Regions from separate parts of the Micromonospora sp. WMMD956 genome, predicted to be linked through region 1. Evidence: riboswitches for the same ligand, from Rfam matches in the RefSeq annotation. Region 1 holds a riboswitch; the other holds the start of a gene.

Region 1 (7,202 bases):
CCGCACGGCGTCGGCGACGAGATCTTGGAAGAATCCGGCCCCTGGAGGGGCCGTTCCCTTCCAAGATCCGCGGGGGGTAGGGCGGGGGGTGGGGTCACAGGTCGGGCCTTCCCTCGTCGGGGGTGGAGGGCAGGGCGTGGAAGCGGCGGGGGATGCGGCCCGCCCCGGCCGCCAGGCGGCCCGCCCCGACCGCGTACCGCATCGCGGTGGCCATCGCGACCGGGTCGGCGGCCCGGGTGACGGCGCTGGCCAGCAGCACGGCGTCGCAGCCCAGCTCCATGGCGAGCGCCGCGTCGGACGCGGTGCCGATCCCCGCGTCGAGGATCACCGGCACGTCGACGCCCTGCCGGATCAGGCGGATGTGGTGCGGGTTGTTCACGCCCAGGCCGGAGCCGATCGGCGCGCCCGCCGGCATCACCGCCGCGCAGCCGACGTCGGCGAGCCGCCGGGCCAGGATCGGGTCGTCCGACGTGTACGGCAGCACGGTGAACCCGTCCGCGACCAGGATCTCGGCGGCGCGCAGCAGCTCCACCCCGTCGGGCAGCAGCGTGCGCTCGTCGCCGATCACCTCCAGCTTCACCCAGTCCGTGTCGAACGCCTCGCGGGCCAGGTGGGCCACCTTCACCGCCTCGCCGGCCGTGTAGCAGCCGGCCGTGTTCGGCAGCAGCCGCACCCCGCACCGCTCCAGCAGCTCCAGCAGCCCGCCGCCCATGGCGGGGGCGGTGTCGACGCGGCGCAGCGCGAGCGTCACCAGCTCGGTGCCGGACGCCCGGATCGCCTGCTCCAGCGCGTGCAGGCTGGCCGCGCCGCCGGTGCCGAGGATCAGCCGGGACCCGAACGTCACGCCGCCCAGCTCGAACGCGAAGCCCTCGTGGGACATGCCGTCACCCGCCCTGGGCGGCGCTGAGCACCTCGACGTGGTCGCCGTCGCGCAGCGGGGTCCCCGGCCAGCCGCCGCGCGGCACGACCTCGCCGTTGACCGCGACGGCGAGGCCGCGCCGCTGATCGGTGACCAGGCCGACCAGGTCGGCCACGGTCGCTCCGGCGGGCAGGGTACGCCCGGTGCCGTTCACCGTCAGTTCCATGTGGGTGCTCCTCCTCGGATGCGTCCTCGGCCCGCCACCGGTGACGGGACGCGCCGGGCCGGACGCGATCGGTCAGGCCGGCGGCGGCCCGGCCGGACCAGTGGCGCGGCTCGGTGCGCGGCTCGGTGCGCGGCTCGGTGCGCGGCTCGCGGACCGGTGGCGCGGGTCGGTGGCGCGGGTCGGTCGGGTGGTCGGGTCGGTCGGGTCGACGGCGGTCAGTCGGACCGGCGTTGGCCGGCGAACCGCTCGGGGGTGAAGGGGGCGAGCAGCGGATCCACCGCCGGGGAGCCCGCCTGCCCGGTGACGATCAGGTCGGTGACGAGGTCGGCGGTGACCGGGGTGAGCACGATGCCGTGCCGGTGGTGGCCGGTGGCGGCGAGCACGCCGGGCCGGCCGGGCAGCGGCCCGATGACCGGCCTGTTGTCGGGGGTGCCGGGGCGCAGCCCGGCGGTCGCCTCGACCAGGTCGTACTCGGCCAGCTCGGGGACGAGATCCACGGCGGCGCGGAGCAGCCGCAGCACCGCCCCGGCGGTGACGTCGGTGTCGGCGCGTTCCTCGACGGTCGCGCCGACCACCACCTCCCCGCTGGAGCGGGGCACCAGGTAGACGGGTTCGCCGTCGGCGTACCCCCGGAGGACGTGCCGGAAGCCCGGCGGGCCGCCGTCGGGCGCGCGCAGCCGCAGGATCTGGCCCTTGACCGGGCGGACCGGCAGCCCGGTGAGCGCGGCGGCCCCGCAGCCGGCCGCGACGACGGTGACCCGGGCGTCGAGGTCGGACAGCGACCGCACCCCGCCGGCGACGAGGGTCGCGCCGGCCCGCCCGGCGGCGGTGCGCAGCGCCGTGACCAGCCGCCGGGGGTCGACCTGGTGATCGCCGGGGGCGATCGCGCCGCCGCGCACCCGGGTGGCGAGCGCCGGTTCGCGGTCGCGCAGCTCCGACGGGCGCAGCGGGCTGATCGGCAGCCCCAGGTCCCGCTGGTACGACCACAGCCGCCGTGCCTCGGCGAGGTCGTCGCCGGTGAGCCCGACGACGAGGGTGCCCTCGGTGCGGTACCCGAGGTCGACGCCGCTGGCGGCGGTCAGCTCGGCGGCGAACGCGGGCCAGCGGGCGGCCGAGGCGACCAGCAGCGCGGTCAGCTCCCGTTCGCCGAAGTAGGACTCGGCGACCGGCGACAGCATCCCGGCGGCGACGTGGGACGCGCCCGCCCCGGGGGCCGGGTCGTGCACGGTGACGCGCAGCCCGCGCGCCGCGCACCGCCACGCCACGGCCAGCCCGACGGCCCCGCCCCCCACCACCGCCACGTCGGTAAGGAAGGGCCCCCTGTTAACGCTTTCTGTATAGGAAGGGTCCCTTCCTAACATGTCAGCTCCCCCGGACGCCGCAGCGCCGCCGGACACCCCGGCGCCGGCTAGCACGTCAGCGCCCCGAGCAGCTCGGCGGTGGCGCGCGCCGGATCGGCGGCGGCGGAGAGCGCCCCGACCACCGCCACCCCGTACGCCCCGGCGGCGCGCAGCGCCGGGACACCGGCGGCGGTCACCCCGCCGATGGCGATCACCGGCACCGCCACGGCCCCGGCCACGGCGCGTACCCCGGCGGGGCCTATCGGGTCCGGCAGCCCCGCCTTGGTGTCGGTGGCGTGGCAGGGGCCGACGCCGAGGTAGCTGGCCCCGCCGGCCACCGCCTCGGCGGCCGGTCCCGGTGACCGGGCGGTCGCGCCGAGCACCGCGGTGGGGCCGAGGATCCGGCGGGCCGCCGGGACGGGCAGGTCGTCCGCGCCGACGTGGCCGCCGGCGGCGCCGACCGCGAGCGCCACGTGCAGCCGGTCGTTGACCAGGCACGTCGCCCCGTACGGGGCGCACAGGGCGACCGCCCGCCGGGCGAGGTCGTACGCCTCGCGGTCGGTGGCGTCGTCGGTGACCCGGACCTGGACGACCAGCTCGGCGCGGGCCACCGGCAGGGCGGCGCGCAGCACGGCGAGGGGGTCGCGCCCCGGCCGGGTGTCGGTGATCAGATGCAGTCGTCCAAGGGACGGCACGGCAACTCTCCTCCCTGCGCCGGCATTACCCGGATCAGGTTCGACGGTCGGGGGCTCCAGCCCCCCTCTCAGCCCGGTGCACCGGGCTCCCGTGGGTTACTTCCGTGTCACCGTACGACGGATCGGTCGATCCGCCAAGGGATCCGACCGGTGGTCCAGACCACGATCAACCGGCCGGCGAGCCACTTCTCCCCATTCCTCCGCATGCGCCGGATAGGCCGATCGCCGATACCGAATCGTTACACGCCGACGCCTTGCCGGAAACGAGTCCAGCGGCGCTAATTTGTTCAACCGATCGACATATTTCGGCGCGTGGCCTCGGCGTGGCCCGCACCGACCTACCGGTGAGCGGCCCTGGCGTGGTCGTCCACCCCGATCCGACCGGTGGACGGCCCTGGCGTGACCGCCCACCGACCACCGGCACGCGGCCCCCTCGCGTGCCGGTCCGACCGGCGCGGGCCCAGGCCCGCGCCGACGTTACAGGTGCCCGGGCGCTGGTCCGACCCGGCACCCGCACCGACCGGGGACGGTCTGCGGCGAAGTCGTCCCCGAGCCCACCACTGTCCAGCTCGGACAAAAGGAGCATGGAGTGTCTCCATCCCGCCGCCGCCGCATACCTCGCGGCATCCTCAGTTCCTCACTTCTCAGCCTGTCCCTCGTCGCCACCGGCCTGGTCGCCGGCACCCCCGCCCAGGCGGCACCGGCCGCCGCGCAGGCGGCGCCCCTGGCGGCGGCCCCCGTGGCGGCCGCCGCCACGGACCCGTTCTCGGTGCTCGTCTTCTCCAAGACCGCCGCCTTCCGGCACGACGCGATCCCGGCCGGCATCGCCGCGATCCAGAAGCTCGGGACCGACAACGGCTTCACCGTCGACACGACCGAGGACGGCGCCGCGTTCAACGACGCCAACCTCGCGAAGTACCAGGCCGTGATCTGGCTGTCGACCACCGGTGACGTCCTCACCGCCGACCAGCAGGCCGCGTTCGAGCGCTACATCCAGGCCGGCGGCGGCTACGCCGGCGTCCACGCCGCGTCGGACACCGAGTACGACTGGCCCTGGTACGGCAAGCTGGTCGGCGCGTACTTCTCCAACCACCCGGCCAACCAGCAGGCCACCGTCAAGGTCGAGGACCACGCCCACCCGTCCACGGCCACGCTGCCGGACAAGTGGTCCCGGTTCGACGAGTGGTACAACTTCCGGACCAACCCGCGCGCCAACGTGCACGTCCTGGCCAGCCTGGACGAGAAGTCCTACACCCCGGGCACCGGCGCGATGGGCGCCGACCACCCGACCGCCTGGTGCCAGGACTACGACGGCGGCCGGGCCTGGTACACCGGCGGCGGCCACACCCAGCAGTCGTACCAGGAGCCCGAGTTCCTGGCCCACCTGCTCGGCGGCATCCGCACCGCCGCGGGCGTGGAGAAGGCCGACTGCGGCGCCTCGAAGACCTCGAACTTCGACAAGGTGACGCTGGACAGCAACACCAACAACCCGATGGAGCTGGACATCGCTCCGGACGGTCGGGTGTTCTACGCCGAGCGTGACGGCCGGGTGCAGATCATCAAGCCGGACACCGGCAACACGGTCACCGCGACCAAGCTGGACGTCTTCACCGGCAACGAGGACGGCCTGCTCGGCCTCCGCCTCGACCCGGACTTCGCCACCAACAAGTGGATCTACCTGTACTACGCGCCGGCCGGTGGCGGCCCCCGCAACTACCTGTCCCGGTTCACCGTCAACGGTGACGCCATCGACAAGGCCACCGAGAAGGTCGTCCTCCAGGTCGACACGCAGCGCAACACCTGCTGCCACGCCGGCGGCAGCATGACCTTCGACTCGAAGGGCAACCTGTACCTGGCCACCGGTGACAACACCAACCCGTTCGAGTCGAGCGCCTTCACGCCGATCGACGAGCGGGCCGGCCGGCAGGACTACGACGCGCAGCGCAGCGCCGGCAACACCAACGACCTGCGCGGCAAGGTGATCCGGATCCACCCGGAGGACGACGGCACCTACACGATCCCCACGGGGAACCTGTTCGCGCCGGGCACCGCGAAGACCCGCCCCGAGATCTTCGGCATGGGCTTCCGTAACCCGTTCCGGATCGGCGTCGACCAGAAGACCGACACCCTCTACGTCGCCGACTACGGACCGGACGCCAACTCGGCCAACCCGGACCGCGGCCCCGAGGGCCTGGTGGAGTGGAACATCGTCGCCACCGCCGGCAACTACGGCTGGCCGTACTGCACCGGCAACAACAAGGCGTACAACGACTACACCTTCCCGAACGGGCCGAGCGGGGCGAAGTTCAACTGCGCCGCGCCGGTGAACGACTCGCCGAACAACACCGGCCTGACGAACCTGCCGCCGGCCATCCCGGCGACCGTGGACTACGGCTACGCGGGCGACCCGCGCTTCCCCGAGATCGGCGGCGGCGGCGCCCCGATGGGCGGCCCGGTCTACCGGTACGACGCCGACAGCACGTCGGACCGCAAGTGGCCGGCGTACTACGACGGCAAGGCGCTGCTCGGCGAGTGGAACCAGTCGAAGATGTACACGATGCAGGTCAGCCAGGACGGCAAGTCGCTGATCGACATCAACCAGTTGCTCACCGGCATGACCATGGTCCGCCCGATGGACTTCGAGTTCGGGCCGGACGGCGCGCTCTACATGATCGAGTGGGGCAGCGGCTTCGGCGGCAACAACGACAACTCCGGCGTCTACCGGATCGACTACACCGCCGGCTCCCGGGCCCCGATCGCCCAGGCCAGCGCCGACCCCACCTCCGGGCCCGCGCCGCTGACCGTGAACTTCTCCAGCGCCGGTTCCCGCGACCCCGACGGCGGCGCGCTGACCTACTCCTGGGCGTTCGGTGACGGGCAGACCTCGACCGAGGCGAACCCGACGCACACCTACGCCACCGCCGGCGACTACACCGCCCAGCTCACCGTCACCAACCCCGCGGGCCGTACCGCCGTGGCGAACGTGCCGGTGACGGTCGGCAACACCGCCCCGACGGTGACCATCGAGTTCCCGCCGAACGGCGGCTTCTTCGAGTGGGGCGACCAGGTCAACTACACGATCAAGGTGACCGACCCGGAGGACGGCACCATCGACTGTGACCGGGTCCAACTCCAGGTGCTGCTCGGCCACGACGAGCACGCCCACCCGCTGGAGCAGCACACCGGCTGCACCGGCACCGTGCAGACCTCGCTGGCCTCCGGCCACGGCGCGGAGGCGAACGTCTTCGGCGTCTTCGAGGCGACCTACACCGACAAGGGCGGCGCCGGCGGCGCCGGCGAGCTGACCGGCCGGGCGATCGAGCAGCTCCAGCCCAAGCGCAAGCAGGCCGAGTACTTCACCGCCACCGGCCGGGCCCCCGGCAGCACCGGCGGCGGCGACCCGGGTGTGCAGAAGGAGACCACCACCGACACCGCCGGTGGCAACCAGAACATCGGCTTCATCGAGGACGGTGACTGGTGGTCGCTCGCCCCGGCCAGCCTGACCGGCATCGACTCGATCCGCTTCCGGGTGGCCTCGGAGGTCCAGGGCGGGCGGATCGAGGTCCGCTCGGGCACGGTCGACGGCCCGCTGGTCGCGACCGCGAACGTGCCGGGCACGGGCGGCTGGCAGCAGTTCGTCGACGTGACCGCCCCGGTCACCGGCACGGCTGAGGGCACGCTCTACTTCCTCGCCAAGGACCCGGCCGGCGGCACCGGCTCGCTGTTCAACGTCAACTGGATGGACTTCATCGGCCGGGGCGTCACCGAGAACGCGCCGCCGCAGGTCAGCGCCACGGCGACGCCGACCACCGGCACCGCGCCGGTCACCGTCGCCTTCGACGGCACGGCCACCGACGCCGAGGGCGACACCCCGCTGACGTACGCCTGGGACTTCGGCGACGGCAAGACGGCGTCGACCCTCGACGCCACCCACACGTACACCGTGCCGGGCACCTTCACCGCCACCCTGACGGTGACCGACGCCCGGGGCGCGAAGGCGTACGTGACCGTCCCGGTGAAGGTGGAGGCGGCCAACACGTCCTGCTTCGGGGCGCGTTCGGACGACTTCGTCGGCACCAGCC
Region 2 (7,202 bases), 670 kb from region 1:
TCGCTGCTCAGGCCTCCACTTCGGCGCGGCCCTCGGTGGCCCACAGGGTGTGGAACGAGCCGTCCCGGTCCACCCGGCGGTAGGTGTGCGCGCCGAAGTTGTCCCGCAGCCCCTGCAACAGCGCGGCGGGTAGCCGCTCGGCGCGCAGCCCGTCGAAGTACGCCAGCGACGACGAGAACGCCGGCGTCGGCACCCCGGCCCGCGCCGCGTCGACGACGACCCGCCGCCAGCTCGGCACGCCCGCGCTGACCGCCTCGGCGAAGTACGGCGCGACCAGCAGCGACGGCAGCTCCGGCTCGGCGTCGTACGCCTCCTTGATCCGGTCCAGGAAGCGGGCCCGGATGATGCAGCCGCCCCGCCAGATCGTGGCGGTGCCGCCCAGGTCGATGTCCCAGTCGTACTCGCTGCTGCCGGCGCGGATGTGGTCGAAGCCCTGCGCGTACGCGACGATCTTGCTGGCCAGCAGCGCGCGCCGCACGTCCTCGACGAAGGTGTCGCGGTCCTCGACCTGCCACTTCTCCCCGGCGTCGCCGAAGGCGCGGCGGGCGGCCTCGCGCTGGCCGGCGTGCCCGGACAGCGACCGGGCGAACGTCGCCTCGGCGATGCCGGTGATCGGGATGCCCAGGTCGAGCGCGCTCTGCACCGTCCAGCGGCCGGTGCCCTTCTGCTCGGCCTGGTCGAGCACCACGTCCACGAAGGCCCGGCCGGTCGCCGCGTCGGTGTGCCCGAGGACCTCGGCGGTGATCTCGATGAGGAACGACTCCAGCTCGCCGGTGTTCCACTCCCGGAAGATCTCCGCGATCTCCGCCGGGCTCGCCGACAGCCCCGCCCGCAGCAGGTCGTACGCCTCGGCGATGAGCTGCATGTCGGCGTACTCGATGCCGTTGTGGACCATCTTGACGAAGTGGCCGGCGCCGTCGGGGCCGATGTGCCGGCAGCACGACGTGCCGTCCACCTGCGCGGCGATCTTCTCGAACATCGGGCCGAGCTTCGCGTACGACTCGGCGGAGCCGCCCGGCATGATGCTGGGCCCGAGCAGCGCGCCCTCCTCGCCGCCGGACACGCCGGTGCCGGAGAAGTGCAGCCCCTTGGCGCGCAGCGCCTCCTCCCGCCGTCGCGTGTCGGCGAAGTGGGCGTTGCCGCAGTCGACGATGATGTCGCCCTCGTCGAGCAGCGGCACCAGCTCGTCGATCACCGCGTCGGTCGGTGCGCCCGCCTTGACCATGATGATTACGGCGCGGGGGCGTTCCAGCGAGCCGACGAAGTCCGCCAGGGACTCGGACGGCACGAACGTCCCCTCGTCACCGTGCTCGGCGACCAGGCTGCGGGTCCGCTCCGGCGACCGGTTGTGCACCGCCACCGTGAACCCGTTCCGGGCCAGGTTCCGGGCCAGGTTCCGGCCCATCACCGCCAGCCCCGTCACGCCGATCTGCGCCGTCGCCTGTTGCGTCATCCGTACCCGCCACCTCTCGCGTCGCCTGTAGTGCTGCGACGGTATCGCGCCGCCGGGCGGACCGGGACCGGTGGGCGACGCGGTGTCACAGTGTGGTGGCGTCCGCGCCGCAGCCGCCGCGCTGACCTGCGGGTCAGCCGACCAGCGGGCGGAACGTGCCCAGGGCGACGCTGACCGCCAGCGCCGCGCCGGCCAGCGCCGCCGCCCCGGCGACCAGCAGCCCGTCGGCGGGGCCGAACCGCTGCCGCCGGGCGACCGTGCGGGGCGTGGCCGCGTCGAAGCCCCGGGCGTCCATCGCCACGGCCAGCCGGGTGCCCCGCCGGATCGCGCCGACCAGCAGCGCGAACGCGGTCGAGACGAACAGCCGCAGCCGGGCCACCGGGTTGCGGCCGGCGTCCACCCCGCGCGCCCGCCGGGCCATGCTGATCATCTGCCACTCCTGGCCGAGCAGCGGCACCAGCCGGAACGCCGCCAGCGCCCCGATCGCGAAGCGGGCCGGGGCCCTCGCGTTCTGCACCAGCGCGTCGGCCAGGTCGGTCGGGTCGGTGGTGGCGAAGACCATCACCCCGGGCAGCGCCACCGCGAGCATGCGCAGGGCCAGCCCGAGCGCGGTCAGCAGCACCCCGCTGGTGACCGCCACCGGCCCCGCCTCGACCAGCGTCCGGCCGGTGCGCTCGGCGGCGAACAGGACCAGGGTCACCACGATGCCGGCGGCGCTGAGCAGCAGCGGCGCGGCCCGCCGGGCGAGCACCCCGTAGCGGATGCCGAACAGCGGCAGCACGGCCAGCTCCACGCCGATGGCGACGGCCGGCGCCACCGGGTCGAGGGTGGCGAGCAGGGTGAACGAGAAGACCAGCGCGGCGGCGACCTTCGCCACGGGGTTGCGCCGGGCCAGCGGGGCCCCGGGTGCGGCGACCGGCTCGATGCTGATCACGCGACCACCGCCCGTCGGCGGCCGGTGCCGGTCACGCCGCCACCGCCGCCGGGTCTCGGGTGAGGGTGAGCCGCCGGTCGGCCAGGGCCGCCACGAAGTCCGCGTCGTGGGTGACGGCGACGACGCCGTGCCCCTCGTCGCGCAGCTCGGCGAACAGGTCCACCAGCTCCAGCCAGGTGCGCCGGTCCTGGCCGAAGGTGGGCTCGTCGCAGACCAGCAGGCGGGGCGCGGTGGCCAGGGCCGTCGCCACGCTCAGCCGCCGCGCCTCCCCACCCGAGAGGGTGTACGGGTTCGCGCGCGCCAACCGCGCCAGGCGCAGCCGGTCCAGCAGCCCGTCCACGGTGGCCCGGACGGCGGCCTCGCCGTGGCCGGTGCGGCGCGGCCCGAGGGCCAGCTCGTCGTAGACCGTGCCGGTGACGAACTGGTGCTCCGGGTCCTGGAAGACCGACCCGATCCGGCGGGCCAGGGCGGGCGCCCGCCAGCGGTGCGGCGCGGTGGCGGCGTCCCGCCCGGCCAGCTCCCGGGTCGCCGCCACCCGCCCGGCCCCGGGGCGCAGCAGGCCGCCCAGCAGCAGCGCCAGGGTGGACTTGCCCGCCCCGTTCGGGCCGAGGACGGCGAGCGCCTCGCCGGCGCGTACCGCCAGGTCGGTCGGGGCGAGGCGGGGCGGCAGGGCGGCCCCGTCGGCGGTGAGCAGCGCCGCGCCGGGGGCGGCGGCGGCCCGCCGGGGCGGCACCGTCCGGCCGGGCACCCAGACCCCCTCGGCGGCGAGCGCGTCGCCGTGGGCGGCGAAGACGGCCTCCGGCGGCCCGTCGGCGCGCAAGCCGCCGCCCGGCTCCAGCACCACCACCCGGTCGACCAGCGGCAGCGCCTCGGCGACCCGGTGCTCGACCAGGACCAGCGCGGTGTCGGCGGTGACGGCGTCGGCCACGGCCCGGCGGACCAGCGCCGCCCCGGCCGGGTCGAGGTTGGCGGTCGGCTCGTCGAGCAGCAGCAGCCCCGGCCGCAGGGCGAGCGCCCCGGCCAGCGCGAGCCGCTGCTGTTCGCCGCCGGAGAGGGCGGCGGTCGGGCGGTCCCGGTGGTAGGGGAAACCGACCCGGCGCAGCGCCTCGTCCACCCGGGGCCAGATCTCACCGGCGGGCACGCCGCGGTTCTCCAGCCCGAACGCGACGTCGTCGCCGCAGCGGGCCATCACGAGCTGGCTCTCCGGGTCCTGGAAGACGATGCCGACCCGGTCCCGGTCGGCGCGGGGGTCGACGCCGTCGACCTCGACGACGCCCTCCTGCTCGCCCGAGTCGGCGGAGAGCAGCCCGGCCAGGGCGGCCAGCAGCGTGCTCTTGCCGGCCCCGGAGGGCCCCAGCAGCAGCACCCGCTCGCCGGCCCCGACGCTCAGGTCGACCCCGCGCACCGCCCAGGCCCGCCGCCCGGCGTGCCGCCACCCGAACCCCCGCACCACCACCCGCGCCGTCACCCGTCCCCCTCCCCGGTCGGCATGTGGACCGATCGCGCTAGATCGGGGTGCGGGTGCGGGCGGCGGGGAAGCGGTCCAGGACGCCCGTGGTGAGCAGGGCGCGCAGGAGGGCCCACGCGCCCGCGCCCGCGATGACCGTGGCGCTGACCACGGTGAGCAGGGCGTACGGGAGGCGGTAGCCGGTCAGGTCGTACTCGGCGTTCCACACGAGGAAGTCGAACAGGGCGGCGCCGACGCCGGTGAGCGCCCCGGCGAGCAGCGCGGTCGGCAGCCGGAACGAGCGGTAGCGGAACGCGGCGAACGCCAGCTCCGCGCCGAGGCCCTGGACCATGCCCTGCGGGATCACCGTGCCGGCCCACTGGCTGCCCAGCAGGGCGGACAGGACGGCGGCGACGGTCTCGCAGTACAGGGCCGCGCCCGGCTTGCGGATCACCAGGCCGCCGAGCACGGCCGGCATCAGCCAGACGCCGTAGAGCAGGGTCTGCGCGGGCGGGAAGAACGCGAACGCCCCCTCGGTGGCGCTCCAGACCAGCCCCCAGGCCCAGAAGATGACGCCGAAGGCGACGGCGATCACCGAGGCGACCACGATGTCGATCGTGCGCCAGCGGTTGCTGTCGGTGTGGTTCATGGTGGCTCCCAGTCCTTGACGAACCAGGAGAAGACGCACGCCGCGCCCGGTGCACCGGACGTCGACGCGGCTGGAGGTCGACCGAACTCCCTGCGCTGGCATTACCCAGATCAGGTTCGAGGGTCTGCGGGCGGTGCCCGCACTCTCAGCGCTGTGCGCTCCCCTGTCGGATGTGAAGTTGTCTTCCCGACGCTAACACCCGGGAAGATCACCGGGCAAAGTGATCTTTCCGCAGCTCACGAGGGAGGATCGGCGGAACCCGGTCACCGCCGTCCCGGCGTCGTCCGTCGACCCGGCCCGCCGGGCGCGATAGTGTCGCGCCGCCGGACCTCACCCGCCTCCAGGGAGCAGACCGTGGCGTCGACGACCGACAGCTCCGCGCCGCCCGCCGGCCCCGACGGGCGGGCCCCGGCGACGGGGCCGGGCGGCGGGGACCGGCCGGACGTACCCCAGGGGGAGGCGGCGTCGGGCGGGCCGCGACGGTCGGTCGGCGGCCGGATCGGCTCGGTCGAGGTGCTGGCCGCGCTGCTGGTTCTCCTGATCGTGTTCCGCGCGCAGCTCGCCGCCGCGCTGTCCGCGCCCCGGTTGCAGACCTGGACGACGGTCTTCGTCTCGGTGCTGGTGCAGGCCGTGCCCTTCCTCGTCTTCGGGGTGCTGCTCTCGGCGGTGATCGCGGTCTTCGTGCCGCGCTCGTTCTGGGCCCGGGCGCTGCCCCGGCACCCGGCCCTCGCGGTGCCGGTGGCCAGCGCCGCAGGCGTGGTGCTGCCCGGCTGCGAGTGCGGCTCGGTGCCGATCGCCGGGTCGCTGATCCGGCGCGGCGTGACCCCGGCGGCGGCCCTGGCGTTCCTGCTCGCCGCCCCGGCGGTCAACCCGGTCGTGCTCGCCGCCACCGCCGTCGCCTTCCCCGGCGCTCCGGAGATGGTGCTCGGCCGGGCGGTCGCCAGCCTGGTCGTCGCCATGGTCATGGGGTGGCTCTGGCTGCGGCTCGGCCGCGCCGACTGGATCCGGCTGCCGCGCCGGCCCGAGCTCGACGGCGCGTCGCGGGGCGCGGCCTTCTGGGCGGCCGTGCGCCACGACGTCGTGCACGCCGGGGGCTTCCTGGTCGTCGGCGCGATGGCCGCCGCCAGCATCAACGTGCTGGTGCCGGAGCGCTGGCTGCAGACCCTGGCCGACAAGCCGGTGCTGTCGGTGCTCGCCCTGGCCGTGCTCGCCGTGCTGCTGTCCATCTGCTCGGAGGCCGACGCCTTCGTCGCGGCGTCGCTGTCGCAGTTCTCCCTCACCTCCCGGCTCGTCTTCCTGGTGGTCGGGCCGATGGTCGACCTCAAGCTGATCTCGATGCAGGCCGGCGTCTTCGGCCGCCGGTTCGCGGTCCGGTTCGCCCCGGCGACGTTCGCGGTCGCCGTCGGCGTGGCCAGCCTCGCCGGGGCGGTGCTGCTGTGAACCGGCAGGCGCAGGCCGTCGTCCTGCTGCTGCTCGGCGGCGCGGTGGTCCGGGCCAGCGTCACCGACCTCTACCTGCGCTACGTCAAGGAGGGGCTGCGGCCGTTCCTGATCGCCGCCGGGCTCGTGCTGGTCGTCGCCGCGGTCATGACCCTGTGGTACGACCTGCGCCCCGCCCCGCGCGGCGACGCCCACGGGGCCGACGACGACGGGCCCGGGGCCGGGCCCGGCGGGCACCCGGCCGACGACGACGGGCACGGGCACGGCCACCACGGGCCGCGCGTCGGCTGGCTGCTCCTGCTGCCGGTGCTCGGGCTGCTGCTCGTCGCCCCGCCGGCCCTCGGCTCGTACGCGGTGGGCCAGGCCGGCACCGCGCTCGCCGGCCAGCAGCAGTCGGACTACCCGCCGCTGCCGCCGGGCGACCCGGCCCCGGTCACCGTCCTCGACTACGCCTCCCGCGCCCTGTTCGAGCGGGGCGCGTCGATCGGCGAGCGGCGGGTCCGGCTCACCGGGTTCGTCGCGCCCGGCCCCGACGGTCAGCCGATCCTGGCCCGCATGGTGCTCTCCTGCTGCGCCGCCGACGGCCGCCCCGTCAAGCTGGGGATGACCGGCGACGTGCCCCAGGGGCTGCCGCCCGACACCTGGGTCGAGGTCACCGGCCGCTACAGCGACCGGGTCGGGCGGGACCCGGTCAACGACGCCGAGATCCCCTACCTCGCGGTGGAGTCCTGGCGGGAGGTGCCCGCCCCGCGGAACCCGTACGAATGACCCACCCCGCCCTGGGTAGGCTGCCGATCATGCGGATCGATGCGCGAGGGCTGACGTTCGAGGTGCACACGGGCGGGCCGGCCGACGGCGAGCCGGTGCTGCTGCTGCATGGTTTCCCCCAGCACAGCGGCGAGTGGGACGAGGTCACGCCGGCGCTGCACGCCGCTGGGCTGCGCACGTACGCGCTCGACCAGCGCGGCTACTCGCCCGACGCCCGGCCGGCGGAGGTCGAGGCGTACCGCATCCCGGAGCCGGTCGCCGACGCGGCGGCGGTGCTCGACGCGCTGGGCGTCGACGCGGCCCACGTGGTCGGGCACGACTGGGGCGCGATCGTCGCCTGGGGGCTGGCCGCCGCCCACCCCGACCGGGTGCGCACCCTCACCGCCGTGTCGGTCCCGCACCCCGCCGCGATGGCGCACGCGCTGGCCACCGACGCCCGGCAGAAGGCCCGCTCGTCGTACATGGCGTTGTTCCGCAGGCCCGGCACGGCCGAGCGGGTGCTGCTGGCGTTC

What was found. A riboswitch is a leader RNA that binds a small molecule or an ion and turns the genes downstream of it on or off. The one in region 1 is predicted to bind thiamine pyrophosphate.
Region 2: it holds a riboswitch for thiamine pyrophosphate, as region 1 does, so the genes downstream of both, O7628_RS05070 (ECF transporter S component) here and O7628_RS08120 (thiamine phosphate synthase) in region 1, are expected to answer to the same signal.

What each region holds. Positions count from the first base shown of each region.
Region 1 is NZ_JARUBI010000005.1:1,763,484-1,770,685, forward strand. Features, by position in the region: gene O7628_RS08105 (thiazole synthase) at 95-880, opposite strand; gene thiS (sulfur carrier protein ThiS) at 885-1,085, opposite strand; gene thiO (glycine oxidase ThiO) at 1,301-2,446, opposite strand; gene O7628_RS08120 (thiamine phosphate synthase) at 2,494-3,120, opposite strand; TPP riboswitch at 3,115-3,222, opposite strand; gene O7628_RS08125 (ThuA domain-containing protein) at 3,710-7,202, shown strand, end outside.
Region 2 is NZ_JARUBI010000005.1:1,097,451-1,104,652, reverse strand. Features, by position in the region: gene gndA (NADP-dependent phosphogluconate dehydrogenase) at 8-1,453, opposite strand; gene O7628_RS05080 (energy-coupling factor transporter transmembrane component T) at 1,587-2,387, opposite strand; gene O7628_RS05075 (ABC transporter ATP-binding protein) at 2,419-3,855, opposite strand; gene O7628_RS05070 (ECF transporter S component) at 3,893-4,483, opposite strand; TPP riboswitch at 4,553-4,658, opposite strand; gene O7628_RS05065 (permease) at 4,982-5,923, shown strand; gene O7628_RS05060 (TIGR03943 family protein) at 5,920-6,690, shown strand; gene O7628_RS05055 (alpha/beta fold hydrolase) at 6,720-7,202, shown strand, end outside.